Regions from separate parts of the Streptomyces sp. NPDC058685 genome, predicted to be linked through region 2. Evidence: riboswitches for the same ligand, from Rfam matches in the RefSeq annotation. Region 2 holds a riboswitch; each other region holds the start of a gene.

Region 1 (4,620 bases), on a different contig from region 2:
GAAGGGGAACGGTCACTTCGAGCTCGTACAGGGCGCCGGCGGCTCGCTGAACGGCACCACCAGCTTCGAGCGCACCAACTATTTCGAGACGATGCCCACCCACCAGTTGGAGCTGGCGCTCTGGCTGGAGGCCGACCGCATGGGCTCCCTGCTCGCCGCCCTCGACGACGAGTCCATGGAGAACCAGCGCGACGTCGTCAAGAACGAGCGCCGTCAGCGCTACGACAATGTGCCGTACGGCACGGCGTTCGAGAAGCTGACCGCCCTCGCCTACCCCGAGGGCCACCCGTACCACCACACCCCGATCGGCTCGATGGCCGACCTCGACGCCGCGACCCTCGAGGACGCCCGCGCCTTCTTCCGCACGTACTACGCGCCGAACAACGCGGTGCTGTCGGTCGTCGGCGACATCGACCCGGAGCAGACGCTCGCCTGGATCGAGAAGTACTTCGGCTCCATCCCCTCCCACGACGGCAAGCAGCCGCCGCGCGACGGCTCGCTGCCGGAGATCATCGGTGAGCAGCTGCGCGAGGAGATCCGGGAGGAGGTCCCGGCGCGTGCGCTGATGGCCGCCTACCGGCTGCCGCACGACGGCACCCGCGAGGCCGACGCGGCCGACCTGGCGCTCACCGTCCTCGGTGGCGGCGAGTCCTCCCGGCTGCACAACCGTCTGGTGCGGCGGGACCGCACGGCCGTCGCCGCCGGGTTCGGTCTGCTGCGTCTGTCCGGTGCTCCCTCGCTCGGCTGGCTGGACGTGAAGACGTCCGGTGGCGTCGAGGTCCCGCAGATCGAGTCCGCCGTCGACGAGGAACTCGCGCGGTTCGCCGCCGAGGGCCCGACGCCGGAGGAGATGGAGCGCGCGCAGGCGCAGCTGGAGCGCGAATGGCTCGACCGGCTCAGCACGGTCGCCGGCCGCGCCGACGAACTGGCCCGCTACGCCGTGCTGTTCGGCGACCCGCAGCTCGCGCTGACGGCCGTCAACCGCGTGCTGGACATCACCGCCGAGGAGGTGCAGGCGGTCGCCCAGGCCCGGCTGCGCCCCGACAACAGGGCGGTGCTGGTGTACGAACCGGTCTCCGCCGACCAGGACGACCAGAGCGACGAGGAAGAAGGGGCGGACCAGTGAGCGACGCCGCCGAGCCGTTGACCGCCATGACGTTCCACCCGCAGCCGCAGGCGGGTACCGCCAAGCCGTGGGCCTTCCCCGCCCCCGACCGCGGCACCCTGGACAACGGTCTGACCGTGCTGCGCTGCCACCGGCCCGGTCAGCAGGTCGTGGCCGTCGAGATCTCTCTCGACGCCCCGCTCGACGCCGAGCCGGAGGGTCTCGACGGCGTCGCCACGATCATGGCGCGCGCCCTGTCCGAGGGCACCGACAAGCACTCCGCCGAGGAGTTCGCCGCCGAGTTGGAGCGCTGCGGGGCCACCCTCGACGCGCACGCCGACCACGCCGGCGTCCGGGTCTCGCTGGAGGTGCCGGTCTCCCGGCTGCTGAAGGCGCTCGGGCTGCTCGCCGAGGCCCTGCGCGCCCCCGCCTTCGACGACAGCGAGGTCGAGCGGCTGGTGCGCAACCGGCTGGACGAGATCCCGCACGAGATGGCCAACCCGGCCCGTCGCGCCGCCAAGGAGCTGTCCAAGCAGCTCTTCCCGGCATCGCTGCGGATGTCGCGCCCGCGTCAGGGCACCGAGGAGACCGTGGCCCGGATCGACGCCGCGGGCGTCCGGGCGTTCTACGACGCCCACGTCCGGCCCGCGACCGCGACCGCGGTGATCGTCGGCGACCTCACCGGGGTCGACCTCGACGCCGTGCTCGCCGAGACCCTCGGCGACTGGACGGGCGACACCGCGGAGTCCCGGCCCGTTCCGGCGATCACCGCCGACGACACCGGCCGCGTGATCATCGTGGACCGGCCCGGAGCCGTACAGACGCAGCTGCTCATCGGCCGCGTCGGCCCGGACCGCCACGACCGCGTCTGGCCCGCCCAGGTGCTCGGTGCGTACTGCCTCGGCGGCACCCTCACCTCCCGGCTCGACCGCGTGCTGCGCGAGGAGAAGGGCTACACCTACGGCGTACGTGCCTTCGGCCAGGTCCTGCGTTCGGCACCCGACGGCACGGGTGCCTCGATGCTCGCCATCAGCGGTTCGGTGGACACGCCCAACACCGGCCCGGCGCTGGACGATCTGTGGAAGGTGCTGCGCACGCTGGCGGCCGAGGGTCTCACCGACGCCGAGCGCGACGTGGCCGTGCAGAACCTGGTGGGCGTCGCCCCGCTGAAGTACGAGACGGCGGCGTCCGTCGCGAGCACGCTCGTCGACCAGGTGGAGCAGCATCTGCCCGACGACTACCAGGCGCAGCTGTACGTGCGGCTGGCCGAGACGGGCACGGTGGAGGCGACGGCAGCGGCCGTCAGCGCCTTCCCCCAGGACCGTCTCGTCACGGTGCTCGTCGGTGACGCGTCCGCGATCGAGGAGCCGGTCAAGGCGCTCGGTATCGGTGAAGTGACGGTTGTCACCGGCTGATTGAGGCCGTCGGCCGCTTCCACCGGGAGGCAGAGCAGCCTCTGCCTCCCGGTGGAGCGGCCTCCGCGGTCCGGTGGGGCGGTGGACGCGGCCAGGGAACCCCGGCATCACACGATGCCGGGGTTCCGTCGTTTGCCCGATTTGCTGCGGGGCTTCCGCTCTGCCCTGTGGCATGCGCTACAAACAGGGCTGTCTGTTTGGTGATTGAAAGTTGCCACGCTTAGCGTCGGTCCGGCTGTTCGCCAGTACCGCCGCATCCGCGGCACGGACAGCCATCGCCGAGTCCCCGTCAGGCGCGAGCCTGGGGAGCCGGGGACCCACACGAAGTCCCTGGGGTGAATCGGATGCCTTCGCGGCTGTGCCGCGGCGGAGGCGCCCGTAGGAGACCTTCCTGCTCCGAACCCGTCAGCTAACCCGGTAGGCGAGAAGGAAGGAAAGGACCAGCCACTTCATGGCGTTCGCCCGTCCCACCGGGAAGCACCGTGCCCCGAGCCGTATGACGCGCAGAGGCGCGAGCATCGCCGGCGTCGCGGCCCTGGCCACCACCGGCGTCATCGGAACCCTCGCCTCTCCGTCGCTGGCCGCCGAGTCCGGAGCCGCCGCTCCCGAGTCCGGCACCGTCACTCTCGAGAGCACCGGCCTGAGCACGGCCGTCGCCGCCGACTCGCTCGCCACGGAGATAGCCGACCAGGCCGCGGCCCAGGAGCAGGAGGCCGAAGAGGCCGTCGCCCGCGCCAAGGCCGCCGCCGAGGCCAAGCGCAAGGCCGAGGCTCGCGCCAAGGAGGCCCGCGAGGCCCGGGAGCGCGCCGCCCGCGAGGCCGAGCGCAAGCGTCTGAACGCCTTCGTGTCACCCATCTCCGGCTCGTACGTCTCCACCGGCTACCAGACAGGCGGAGCCGTCTGGTCCTCCGGCAGCCACACCGGCATCGACTTCCACGCCTCCACCGGCACCCCGGTGCACGCGGTCGGCGCGGGCACCGTCGTGGAGGCCGGCTGGGGCGGCGCCTACGGCAACAACATCGTGATCAAGATGAAGGACGGCTCGTACACCCAGTACGGCCACCTCTCGTCGCTGAACGTCTCGGTCGGCGAGAGCGTCACCCCGGGCCGGCAGATCGGCCTCGCCGGCTCGACCGGCAACACCACCGGACCGCACCTGCACTTCGAGGCCCGCAGCGGCGCCGAGTATGGATCGGACATCGACCCGGTCTCGTACCTGCGCTCGCACGGCGTCAACATCTGAGCCACGTGACCGTCTGAGCCCGCTGGCGTTCCGAGCCCGCGGACCGTCCGATCAGCACCCAAGGCCCCGGCCCGTCGCCGGGGCCTTTCGTGTGCGCCGGCATGGATGCGGGCGCGGTATGCCCTCGTGGTGCGAGGCCGGCTACTGGCCAAAAGATATCCATGAATGCCCGCCGGGCATCGGAAAATGTGGACCGCTGCAATAGAGTCACCGAACGGTCGTCAATCGGCTGCGTTTCGCGCGGATTAAAGCGGAGGTTCGGTCATGCGCATTCCCGCGCACTCGGTATGCACAGCGATCCGCGACGACATCGTCTCCGGTGTGTTCCGGCGCGGCAGCAGACTCACCGAGGAGCAGCTGGCCCGCCGCTACGGCGTCTCGCGCGTCCCGGTGCGCGAGGCTCTGCGGACCCTGGAGTCCGAGGGTTTCGTCACCACCCGGCGTCACGCGGGCGCGTGTGTGGCGGAGCCGACCGAGCGGGAGGCGGCCGACCTGCTGGAGGTGCGGATGCTGCTGGAGCCGCTGGGCGCGGCCCGGGCGGCCCAACGGCGCACCGAGGCCCATCTCAAGGTGCTGCGCGGCCTGGTGAGGCTGGGCCAGGAGCGCGCACGCCGTGGTCAGGGCGAGGATCTGCGCTCGCTCGGCGGCTGGTTCCACGAGACGCTCGCCCAGGCCTCCGGCAGCCCGGGCCTGATCGCACTGCTCACCCAGCTGCGGCACAAGATCGCCTGGATGTACGTCGTGGAGCAGCCGGCCGCGCCCGTCGAGTCGTGGGCCGAGCACGGCGCGATCGTGGATGCCGTCGCGCGGGGCGATGCCGAACGGGCCCGGGCGCTGACCGCCGTGCACACCGAGCG
Region 2 (4,620 bases):
CCTTGTAGAACTCGGACGCGGCGACGTCGAGCGCGAGCGCGATGTCCTTGCCGGGGGCGTAGCCGGCTTCCTTGATGGCCTCGAGGATCAGGTCCAGCGCGGCGCGGTTGGAGTCGAGGTTCGGCGCGAAGCCGCCCTCGTCGCCGAGACCGGTCGACAGACCCTTGGTCTTCAGCACCTTCTTCAGGGTGTGGTAGACCTCGGCGCCCCAGCGCAGGGCCTCGGAGAAGGACTCCGCGCCGATCGGTGCGATCATGAACTCCTGGATGTCCACGTTGGAGTCGGCGTGCGAGCCGCCGTTCAGGATGTTCATCATCGGAACGGGCAGCAGGTGCGCGTTCGGGCCGCCCAGGTAGCGGAAGAGCGGCAGGTCGGAGGCCTCGGAGGCGGCGTGGGCCACGGCGAGCGAGACGCCGAGGATGGCGTTGGCGCCGAGCGAGGACTTGTCCGGGGTGGCGTCCAGGTCGAACATCGCCTGGTCGATCAGGCGCTGCTCGGTGGCGTCGTAGCCGACGAGCTCCGGGCCGATCTGCTCGATGACGGCGAGGACGGCCTTCTCGACACCCTTGCCCTGGTAGCGGTTCTGGTCACCGTCGCGGAGCTCGAGAGCCTCGAACGCACCGGTGGATGCGCCGGACGGAACTGCAGCACGACCCGTGCTGCCGTCGTCGAGGCCAACCTCGACCTCGACCGTGGGGTTGCCTCGGGAGTCCAGGATTTCCCGGGCTACGACGACGTCGATGGACGGCACGAGCATCTCCTTCTGGGATGTGACGCTTGGAGTGCAGGGTCTCATTGGCCTTGCGGCACGAGCCTAACCGGCGGCGGGGCATCAGCCGCCCGATGCCCGCCTCCTGGGACGAAAAAGGGCATGAACAGCGGGTGCTGGGGACAAAACGCCCCCAATCTACCCATGGGTAACAGAGAGAACCCCGGCCCGGCGCGTACGGGGGATGCGCTCCGGACCGGGGTGGTCTGTTTCCCCGGGGGGAGTGTCCGCGAAGCGCCGTCCTCCGCCCGAAGGGCGAACCGGACGAGACCTCGGGGACACCACAGGCGGGCCGGCGCTCGCGCGCCGGCCCGTGCGGGGTCAGCTCAGGTGGAGCTGCTGACCCGGGTGGATCACGTCGGCGTCGGTGACGACGCCCTTGTTCAGGTCGAACAGCTTCTTCCAGCCGCCCTTGACCTTCTCGGCCTTGGCGATCTTACTGAGGGTGTCACCGGCCTTGACCTTGTACTCGCCGTCGCCCTTCTTGAAGGACTTGGCGGCCGGCTTCGAGGACTTCGCCGGGGCGGGGGCCTCGGAGCGCTCGGAGCGGGTGGTCGGGGCCTCGGCGCGCTGCTGCGGCTGGGCTTCCTGCGCGGAGCCGGCGTCGTTGGCGGCGTTGGACAGGTTCACGCCGCAGTTCGGCCATGCACCCTTGCCCTGGCCCGCGAGGACCTTCTCGGCTATCTGGATCTGCTGCGCCTTCGAGGCCTGGTCGGCGGTCGAGGCGAACTGGGTACCGCCGTACGCGGCCCAGGTGGAGGCGGAGAACTGCAGGCCGCCGTAGTACCCGTTACCCGTGTTGATCGACCAGTTGCCGCCGGCCTCGCACTGCGCGACCTGGTCCCACTCGGACGTGGTCGCGGCGGAGGCGGTGGTGGCGCCGAGCAGCGGGGCGGCGACTGCCGCACCGGTGACACCGGCGAGCGTGGCGATACGGGTGGCCTTGGACGGGCGACGGTGCTTGGCCTTGCCGGAAAACAGCATGGAACATCTCTCTCACCGACGCCTACGAGGTGAGCTGTCGGGTTCGGGCCAAGTGAGTTGCCCGGCCGCGCAGTCGTGCGCACGGCTCCACCCCAAGCCGGTACCCGCAGTTCATCCTCAACTGCCGGGGCCGGCGCTTACCTTGGTTCCCCCGCTCCTGCCTACGGCGCATACGCGTCGACTACTCCCCCCGACCGACGGCAGGATTCGGCGTGACGGTCAGCGGTGCCCGCGATGGCGAACGGTTCAGACCGTAAACACAGAGCTCCCCGATGTTCAAAGACGAACATCGGGGAGAAAACGCCCATCCCGCCCCTCCGGGACCATGCGTTTCTGCAGGTCGAGGGCGGAATGCCCCGTTCCGCCGGGCAAGATGGGCGAGTTGCCGCAAAGAGACCCTTGTCTCAGTTGCACGATTCGGACAAAGGCGCCTGTACTGCCCCTACTTCAGGTCGAGCTCCAGGCTCTGGCCAGGCAGGATCAGGTCGGGGTCGTCACCGACGGTCTCCGCGTTCGCCTTGTAAAGGGAACTCCACCCTCCGGGCAGCTTCTGCGCGGTCGCGATGGCCGACAGGGAGTCGCCGGGGCGGACGGTGTACGAACCGGGCGCGGCCTCCGCGTCGTTCGTCTCGGCCGGCTTGCCGGCCTCATCGGCCGCGCCCTCGCCGTCGCGTGCCGCATCGTCACCTCGCGAGGCGTGACGCCCCGCTTCACGCTCATTGCCCGTATTGCCCGGCTCGGCCGTTCCGGTCGACCCGGTCGCCTCCGGCTCCGTCGGCTCGGCGGCGGGTTCGCCGCGGTGCTTGCCGGTGGCGCTGCCGCTGTCGCCGGTCCCGCTGTTGCCGATGCCCTGTGTCGGCGCCGGGGCGGGCTCGGCCGTCTCGGAGGGCGAGGCGGACTTCGAGGGCGCCAGCGAGGCGAGGGGGTCGTCGGACGTCGCACCCTGCTCCGCGGGGGCCGAGGCGCCCGGGTCGACACCGGCGCCGGTGCCGCCCTGCGTCAGCCCGGCGATGCCCGCGCAGGTCGCCCAGGCTTCGGGGCCCTGGGCCTCCAGGACCTTCTCGGCGACGGCTATCTGCTGGGAGCGGCTGGCGAGGTCGGCGCGGTCCGCGTAGTCCGTGCCGCCGAAGTCCTCCCACGTCTCCTGGGCGATCTGCAGACCGCCGTAGTAGCCGTTGTCCATGTCGGCGCTCCACTGGCCGCCGCTCTCGCAGGCCGCCACGCGGTCCCAGGTGGCGGCGTCGGCGGCGGAGGCCGAACCCGCACCGAGAAGGGGGATCGCGATGGCCGATCCCGTCACCCCTGCCGCGACAACGATGGCCGGAGCCTGACGGGGACGACGGTGACGACCTTGGCCGGAAAGCATGCGGGTGCCCTTCGAGTGACTACAGAACAACTGATGTCTTCTGAGACGACCGTGAAAGTAGCCGGATTCGATCGTGTGTCACAAGTCGATGCAGCGGAGATCACGTGAAAGTCACAGTCTTGACGGGTCGTCAGCTGCGTCCAGGTGTGAACTCAACGGGCAGGCTTCGCAATCCACGCATAATGAGACCTCCGCGCCAGCGCAAATCGGCCGGATCGCCCGCAAGCCGCAAGTCCGGCATTCTCCGGAGCAGCGTGGCGATCGCGGTCTGTCCCTCCAGCCGGGCCAGCGGTGCGCCGAGGCAGTAGTGGATGCCGTGCCCGTAACCGAGGTGCTGGTTGTCGCGCCGGGAGAGGTCGAGCGCGTCGGGGTCCGTGAACCGCTCCGGGTCCCGGTCGGCGGCCGCGAGCACCACGAGCACCGGGTCGCCCGAGGCGATCTCCTGGCCGCCGATGACGAGGGACTCCGTGGCGAAGCGCCAGGTGGCGAGCTCCACGGGGCCGTCGTAGCGCAGGAGTTCCTCCACGCCGGTCTCCAGCAGCGCGCTCTCCCCGGCGGCGAGGGAGGCCTGCAGCCGCTCGCGCTGCTCCGGGTGGCGCAGCAGCGCGTACACACCGTTCCCGATGAGGTTCACCGTCGTCTCGAAACCGGCGAACAGCAGGATGAAGGCCATCGCGGCGGCCTCGTTCTCGGTGAGGTGCTCGCCGTGGTCGCTCGCCCGGATCAGCCCGGAGATCAGATCGTCGCCGGGATCCTCACGCTTGCGGTGGATCAGCTCGGCGAGATACCCCCGCATCTTCTTCACCGACCGCGCGACACCTCCGCGCGGGCCGCCGCCGTGACGGATCATCATGCCCGCCCAGTCCCGGAAGTCGTCCTGGTCCTCCGGCGGGACACCGAGCAGATCGCAGATGGCGTAGATGGGGAGCGGAAAGGCGAACTCGTGGATGAGGTCCGCCTCTCCCTTTTCCACGAAGCCGTCGATGAGCTGATCGGTCAACTGTTGAACACGCGGGACGAATTCGGCGACCCGCCGCGGGGTGAACGCCTTGGAGACGAGCCGCCGCAGCCGGGTGTGGTCGGGCGGGTCGATATTGAGCAGATGCGTCATCAGCTCGGCCTTGCGCTCGCCGGGAATTCCCGTCTTCCCCTTCGCGTGCGCGGGCTCGTCGTGGTGCGCGGGATTCTTCGACAGGCGCTGGTCGGCGAGCGCCTGCTTGGCGTCGGCGTACCGGGTCACGAGCCACGCCTCCACCCCGCTGGGCAGCCGGGTGCGGTGCACGGGCGCGTGCTCGCGGAGCCAGGCGTACGCGGGATAGGGGTCGGTGGCGAACTCCCAGGTGAACAGCTCGGGCCGGTCGGTCACCGCTCGACGGCCTTGATCTCGTCCCGGTAGACGCGGGCGGCGGCACGCAGCGCCGCCTCCGGGTCGACCCCGGCCGCCTCGGCGCGGACGGCCGCGGCCAGCAGCTCGTAGCCGATTCCCTCGCCGGACGGGAGC
Region 3 (4,620 bases), on a different contig from region 2:
GGTCCTGGCGCATCAGCGTCCAGCAGCTGCCCGACGGCCTGGTGCAGATCACGGGCGGGGCCGGCTATGACGACTCCGGACTGCTGAAGCTCGCTCCCGGGCAGAGCTACACCTCTCCCGTCTTCGCCGGCCTGTGGAGCGCCGAGGGGTTCGGCGGCGCCAGCCGTGCCTGGCACTCGTGGCAGCGCGCGCGAGTGATCCCGGACGCCGCCGCCGACCGGCCCGTGCTCTACAACTCCTGGGAGGCCACCAACTTCGACATCTCGGAGGACCAGCAGCGCGCGCTCGCCCGGCGGGCCGCGGACATGGGCGTCGAGCTGTTCGTGGTCGACGACGCCTGGTTCGGGCAGCGGACGAGTGACCGCGCCGGCCTCGGCGACTGGACCCCCAACCCGGACCGCTTCCCGAAGGGCCTGCGGCCGCTCGCGGACGAAGTGCACGAGCTGGGCATGCAGTTCGGCATCTGGGTCGAGCCGGAGATGGTCAACGCCGACAGCGATCTCTATCGCGCGCATCCCGACTGGGTGCAGTACCACCCGGGCCGGACCAGGACCGAGCTCCGCAATCAGCTGGTCCTGAACCTCGCCCGCAAGGACGTGCAGGACTACCTGTGGGAGCAGTTGCACACGCTGCTCGGCAGCGCACCGATCGACTATGTGAAGTGGGACTTCAACCGCTGCTTCACGGACGCCGGCTGGCCCGGTGAGGACTATCCGCAGCGGCTGTGGGTGGAACACGTCGATGCCCTCTACGCGCTCCTGGAGCGGCTGCGGGCCGCTCACCCGGGTGTGGCGTTCGAGTCCTGCTCCGGCGGCGGCGGCCGGATCGATCTGGGGATCCTCTCCCGCACCGACCAGGTGTGGACCTCGGACAACACCGACCCGCTGGACCGGCTCGCCATCCAGGACGGCTTCACCCAGATCCACCCCGCGCGGGTGATGGCCGCCTGGGTCACCGACAGCCCCAACGTCCAGCTCAACGGGCGATTCAGCAGCCTGCGCTTCCGCTTCGTGAGCGCGATGGCGGGGGTGCTCGGGGTCGGCGGCGACCTGACCGAGTGGACCGAGGAGGAGCTGGCCGAGGCGCGCGACTGGGTGGAGCTCTACAAGAAGATCAGGCCGGTCGTGCAGCACGGAGACCTGTACCGGCTGCGGGCACCGGAGGGCGGGCTCAGTGCCGTGCAGTACCTGCGCGGGGACGAGACCGTCGTCCTCGCCTGGCTCCAGGCGCAGCACTACGGCGAGCAGCCGCCGCGGCTGAGGCTGCGCGGCCTCGACCCGGCCGCGGCCTACGAGTGCCAGGACACCGCGCAGGTGCACCGGGGATCGGTGCTGCTGCACCACGGGCTGCAGACCGGGCTGAAGGGTGACATGGACGCCACGGTGATCAGGTTGCGGCGAATTGGCTGATACCGCTCACCATTCTTTGCATCTGGGTTTTCTGTCCGAATTGAACTGTTCGCCATAGCCTGCCCCATCTGGAATGGAGATGGGAAAAGGCTCGTGAGCAGGATCTCATTCGTGACGGACCGTGGCTGATCCACCGGCCAGAAGTGCGACACCAGAAGGAAGTTGACGCTCCTTCGTCCACGGAGTGTGACCGGAATTTCCCGTCCGATATGCATGTGGCCCGTGATCGGAAAAAGAGGTGGCTTGTTCCCGTCCGCAATGCTCGCTTACGGTCACGGAAATCCGGACGGACCGCCTAATCCTGCCGCCGACCGGAATACCCACCCACCCACGTGTGGCAGGAGCGGGGGACCCAGGTAGTACGCCGTCCGGTGCTCCGGACGGCTCGGGGTGAAGTCACGCAGCCATGTGACCGGGCATCTCCAGCCCGAACCCGACAGCTCACCTCGCCGGCGCCGGAGAGGAATGCGCCATGCCCGGAAAGGGTAAGCACCGCCGTCCCAAGTCCCGTTCTCTCTCCCGCGGTTTCGTCGCCGCGGGTACCGGTGGCGCAGCCATCGCCCTCCCGCTGATGGGTGCGGCAGGCGCTCACGCCGCGGACAAGGCCGCTCCCGCCGCGGCCCCCGCGGTCGCACCGCAGAAGGCAGCCGCCGCTCCGGCCTCCTCCACCGCGCAGAAGCCCGCCGCCCCCACGTCGTACCGCGTCGTCGCCGGTGACTATCTGTCCAAGATCGCGGCCGAGCACGACGTCCGTGGCGGCTGGCAGAAGCTGTACGCGGACAACCGTGCCGCCGTCGGCGACGACCCCGCGCTGATCCACCCGGGACTCAAGCTCACCATCGGCGCCAAGGCCGAGGGTCAGCCCGCCGAGAAGCCGGCGCGGAAGGCCGCGCCCGCGAAGCCGAAGACCTCGGACAGCGAGGACCGCGCCTCCCGCAGCGAGTCCCGCCAGAGCGACACGGCCGCCAAGGCCTCGACGAGCGACTCGGCCGAGTCCGCCCCGCAGGAGAACGCCTCCGGCTACTCCGCGCCGCTGGACTCCGCCGCCGTCACGACCCCCTACCGTGCCTCCGGCGCCATGTGGTCCAGCGGCTACCACACCGGTGTCGACTTCGCCGCGTCCACCGGCACCACGGTCAAGTCCGTGGGCCCGGGCAGCGTCGTCTCCGCCGGGTGGAGTGGTGCGTACGGCAACGAGGTCGTCATCCAGCACACCGACGGCACCTACTCCCAGTACGCCCACCTCTCGTCGCTGACCGTCTCCGCGGGCCAGAACGTGAGCGGCGGACAGCAGATCGGCCTCTCCGGCTCCACGGGCAACTCCAGCGGTCCGCACCTGCACTTCGAGATCCGCACCGGCCCGAGCTACGGCTCGGACATGGACCCGGTGTCGTACCTGCGCCAGCACGGCGTTTCTCTCTGACGCGCCGATAACGCCCGAATCCCCTCGTACCGCCTGTTCGCGGTGCGGGGGGATTCGGCGTATTCCGTGCTTGTCGAAACTTGACCGGTGGCAAACATCACGCACCGTCAACCCCTCCTTACGGTCGCGTAGGTCACACCCGTAAGGACAGGATGAGTCCTTGTGGCAGACGATTCGAGAACAGACGAAACAGGCGCAATCGGGTCGTACGCGGCGATCGGTGACAGCTTCACCGAAGGCGTCGGAGACCCGGGACCGGACGGGGCGTTCGTCGGCTGGGCGGACCGGTTCGCGGTCCTGCTCGACGACCGGATGCCCGAACACACCTTCCGCTACGCCAACCTCGCCGTGCGCGGCCGGCTGCTCGACCAGATCGTCGCGGAGCAGGTGCCGCGGGCGCAGGAACTCGCCCCGGACCTGGTGACGTTCTGCGCCGGCGGCAACGACATCATCCGCCCGGGCAGCGACCCCGACGACGTGGCCGAACGCTTCGAGCGGGCCGTCGCCGACCTCACCGGCGCGGTCGGAACGGTGATGGTCACCACCGGCTTCGACACCCGCGGTGTGCCGGTGCTGCGCCATCTGCGCGGCAAGATCGCCACGTACACGGCCCATGTCCGCGCCATCGCCGACCGCTACGACTGTCCCGTGCTCGACCTGTGGTCGCTCAAGTCGGTGCAGGACAGGCGGGCGTGGGACGGCGACCGGCTGCACCTGTCGCCCGAGGGGCACACCCGGGTGGCCCTGCGCGCCGCCCAGGTCCTCGGGCTCGACGTGCCCGCCGACCCGGACCAGGAGTGGCCGCTCCTGCCGCCGCGCGCTCCCTTCGAGGTGCGCCGGGACAACGTCCAGTGGGCACGCGAGCACCTGGTGCCGTGGATCGGCCGCAGGCTGCGCGGCGAGAGCTCGGGCGACCATGTCGAGGCGAAGCGGCCGGACCTGCTGCCGCTGTGAGGCGGGCGGTGGGGAACGGCTACCGGGCGGCCGGCCGGGCCGGGATCCGCTCCAGCACCCCGCCGGCGAACACGTCGTACAACGGCAACGACTCCAGGTGGACATAGCCGATGTGGCAGTCGCAGACGGCCAGCGGGCAGGCGCGGGGGCGCAGCGCCTGCCGGTAGCTGCCGTCGTAGAGGTTCCCGAGCTCGTCCGGGACGAAGTGGCAGCGCCGTACCGTGCCGTCGCCGTCGACCGAGACGACCGATTCGCCCGTCCGGCAGGGCAGCCCGGCCGAGCGGTGCGGATGGCGGCTGTAGGCGAACAGCGGGTCGAGCTCGCTCCACTCGGCGGCCTCGGCATCGGTGCAGGTGCGGCCCTCCGCCGCGTTCACCCAGAGATAGACATGGTCCGGCAGCTCGGCGCGGAGCCGGCGGGCGGGCTCCAGGTGCTCGGGGAAGCCGACGATGCCGACGCTGAAGCGGACCCCGCGCGCGGCCAGATCCCGGCACTTGCCGAGGAAACGGTCGTACGGTGTCTGGCCCGGGTGGTAGGTGCACCAGAGCGCCAGGGTGTCCGGGTCCGCGTCCGCGAGCCAGTCGGTGCGGCAGCTCAGGTTGGTCTGGATCGCCACCCGCCGGACCTGCGGCAGCCGGGACAGATCGACGAGCGCCCTGCGGTACCAGGAACGGACCAGGCCCTCGCCCCAGGGCGTGAACAGCACCGACAGACGGTCGTCGGTCTGCTCGGACACCCATCCGGCGAAGCGTTCCAGAGCTGCCCGGTCCGCACGCAGCTGCTCGGCGCTGTCCCGCCGCTTGGCGAACGGACAGTAGGGACAGTCGTAGTCGC

What was found. Region 2 has a riboswitch for cyclic di-AMP ahead of ACFWU3_RS09265 (transglycosylase family protein). Riboswitches for the same ligand answer to the same signal wherever they lie in the genome.
Region 1: linked by a shared signal. The riboswitch ahead of ACFWU3_RS20350 (M23 family metallopeptidase) and the one ahead of ACFWU3_RS09265 (transglycosylase family protein) in region 2 are both predicted to bind cyclic di-AMP.
Region 3: linked by a shared signal. The riboswitch ahead of ACFWU3_RS03880 (peptidoglycan DD-metalloendopeptidase family protein) and the one ahead of ACFWU3_RS09265 (transglycosylase family protein) in region 2 are both predicted to bind cyclic di-AMP.

Annotation. Positions count from the first base shown of each region.
Region 1 covers NZ_JBHXSL010000024.1:26,811-31,430, reverse strand. The annotation lists gene ACFWU3_RS20360 (pitrilysin family protein) at 1-1,126, shown strand, start outside; gene ACFWU3_RS20355 (M16 family metallopeptidase) at 1,153-2,520, shown strand; cyclic di-AMP (ydaO/yuaA leader) riboswitch at 2,787-2,958, shown strand; gene ACFWU3_RS20350 (M23 family metallopeptidase) at 2,972-3,763, shown strand; gene ACFWU3_RS20345 (GntR family transcriptional regulator) at 4,028-4,620, shown strand, end outside.
Region 2 covers NZ_JBHXSL010000007.1:199,637-204,256, reverse strand. The annotation lists gene eno (phosphopyruvate hydratase) at 1-757, opposite strand, end outside; gene ACFWU3_RS09265 (transglycosylase family protein) at 1,091-1,753, opposite strand; cyclic di-AMP (ydaO/yuaA leader) riboswitch at 1,758-1,932, opposite strand; gene ACFWU3_RS09260 (transglycosylase family protein) at 2,196-3,119, opposite strand; gene ACFWU3_RS09255 (cytochrome P450) at 3,250-4,485, opposite strand; gene ACFWU3_RS09250 (nucleoside triphosphate pyrophosphohydrolase) at 4,482-4,620, opposite strand, start outside.
Region 3 covers NZ_JBHXSL010000003.1:156,191-160,810, forward strand. The annotation lists gene ACFWU3_RS03875 (alpha-galactosidase) at 1-1,409, shown strand, start outside; cyclic di-AMP (ydaO/yuaA leader) riboswitch at 1,725-1,877, shown strand; gene ACFWU3_RS03880 (peptidoglycan DD-metalloendopeptidase family protein) at 1,882-2,832, shown strand; gene ACFWU3_RS03885 (SGNH/GDSL hydrolase family protein) at 2,995-3,786, shown strand; gene ACFWU3_RS03890 (STM4011 family radical SAM protein) at 3,806-4,620, opposite strand, start outside.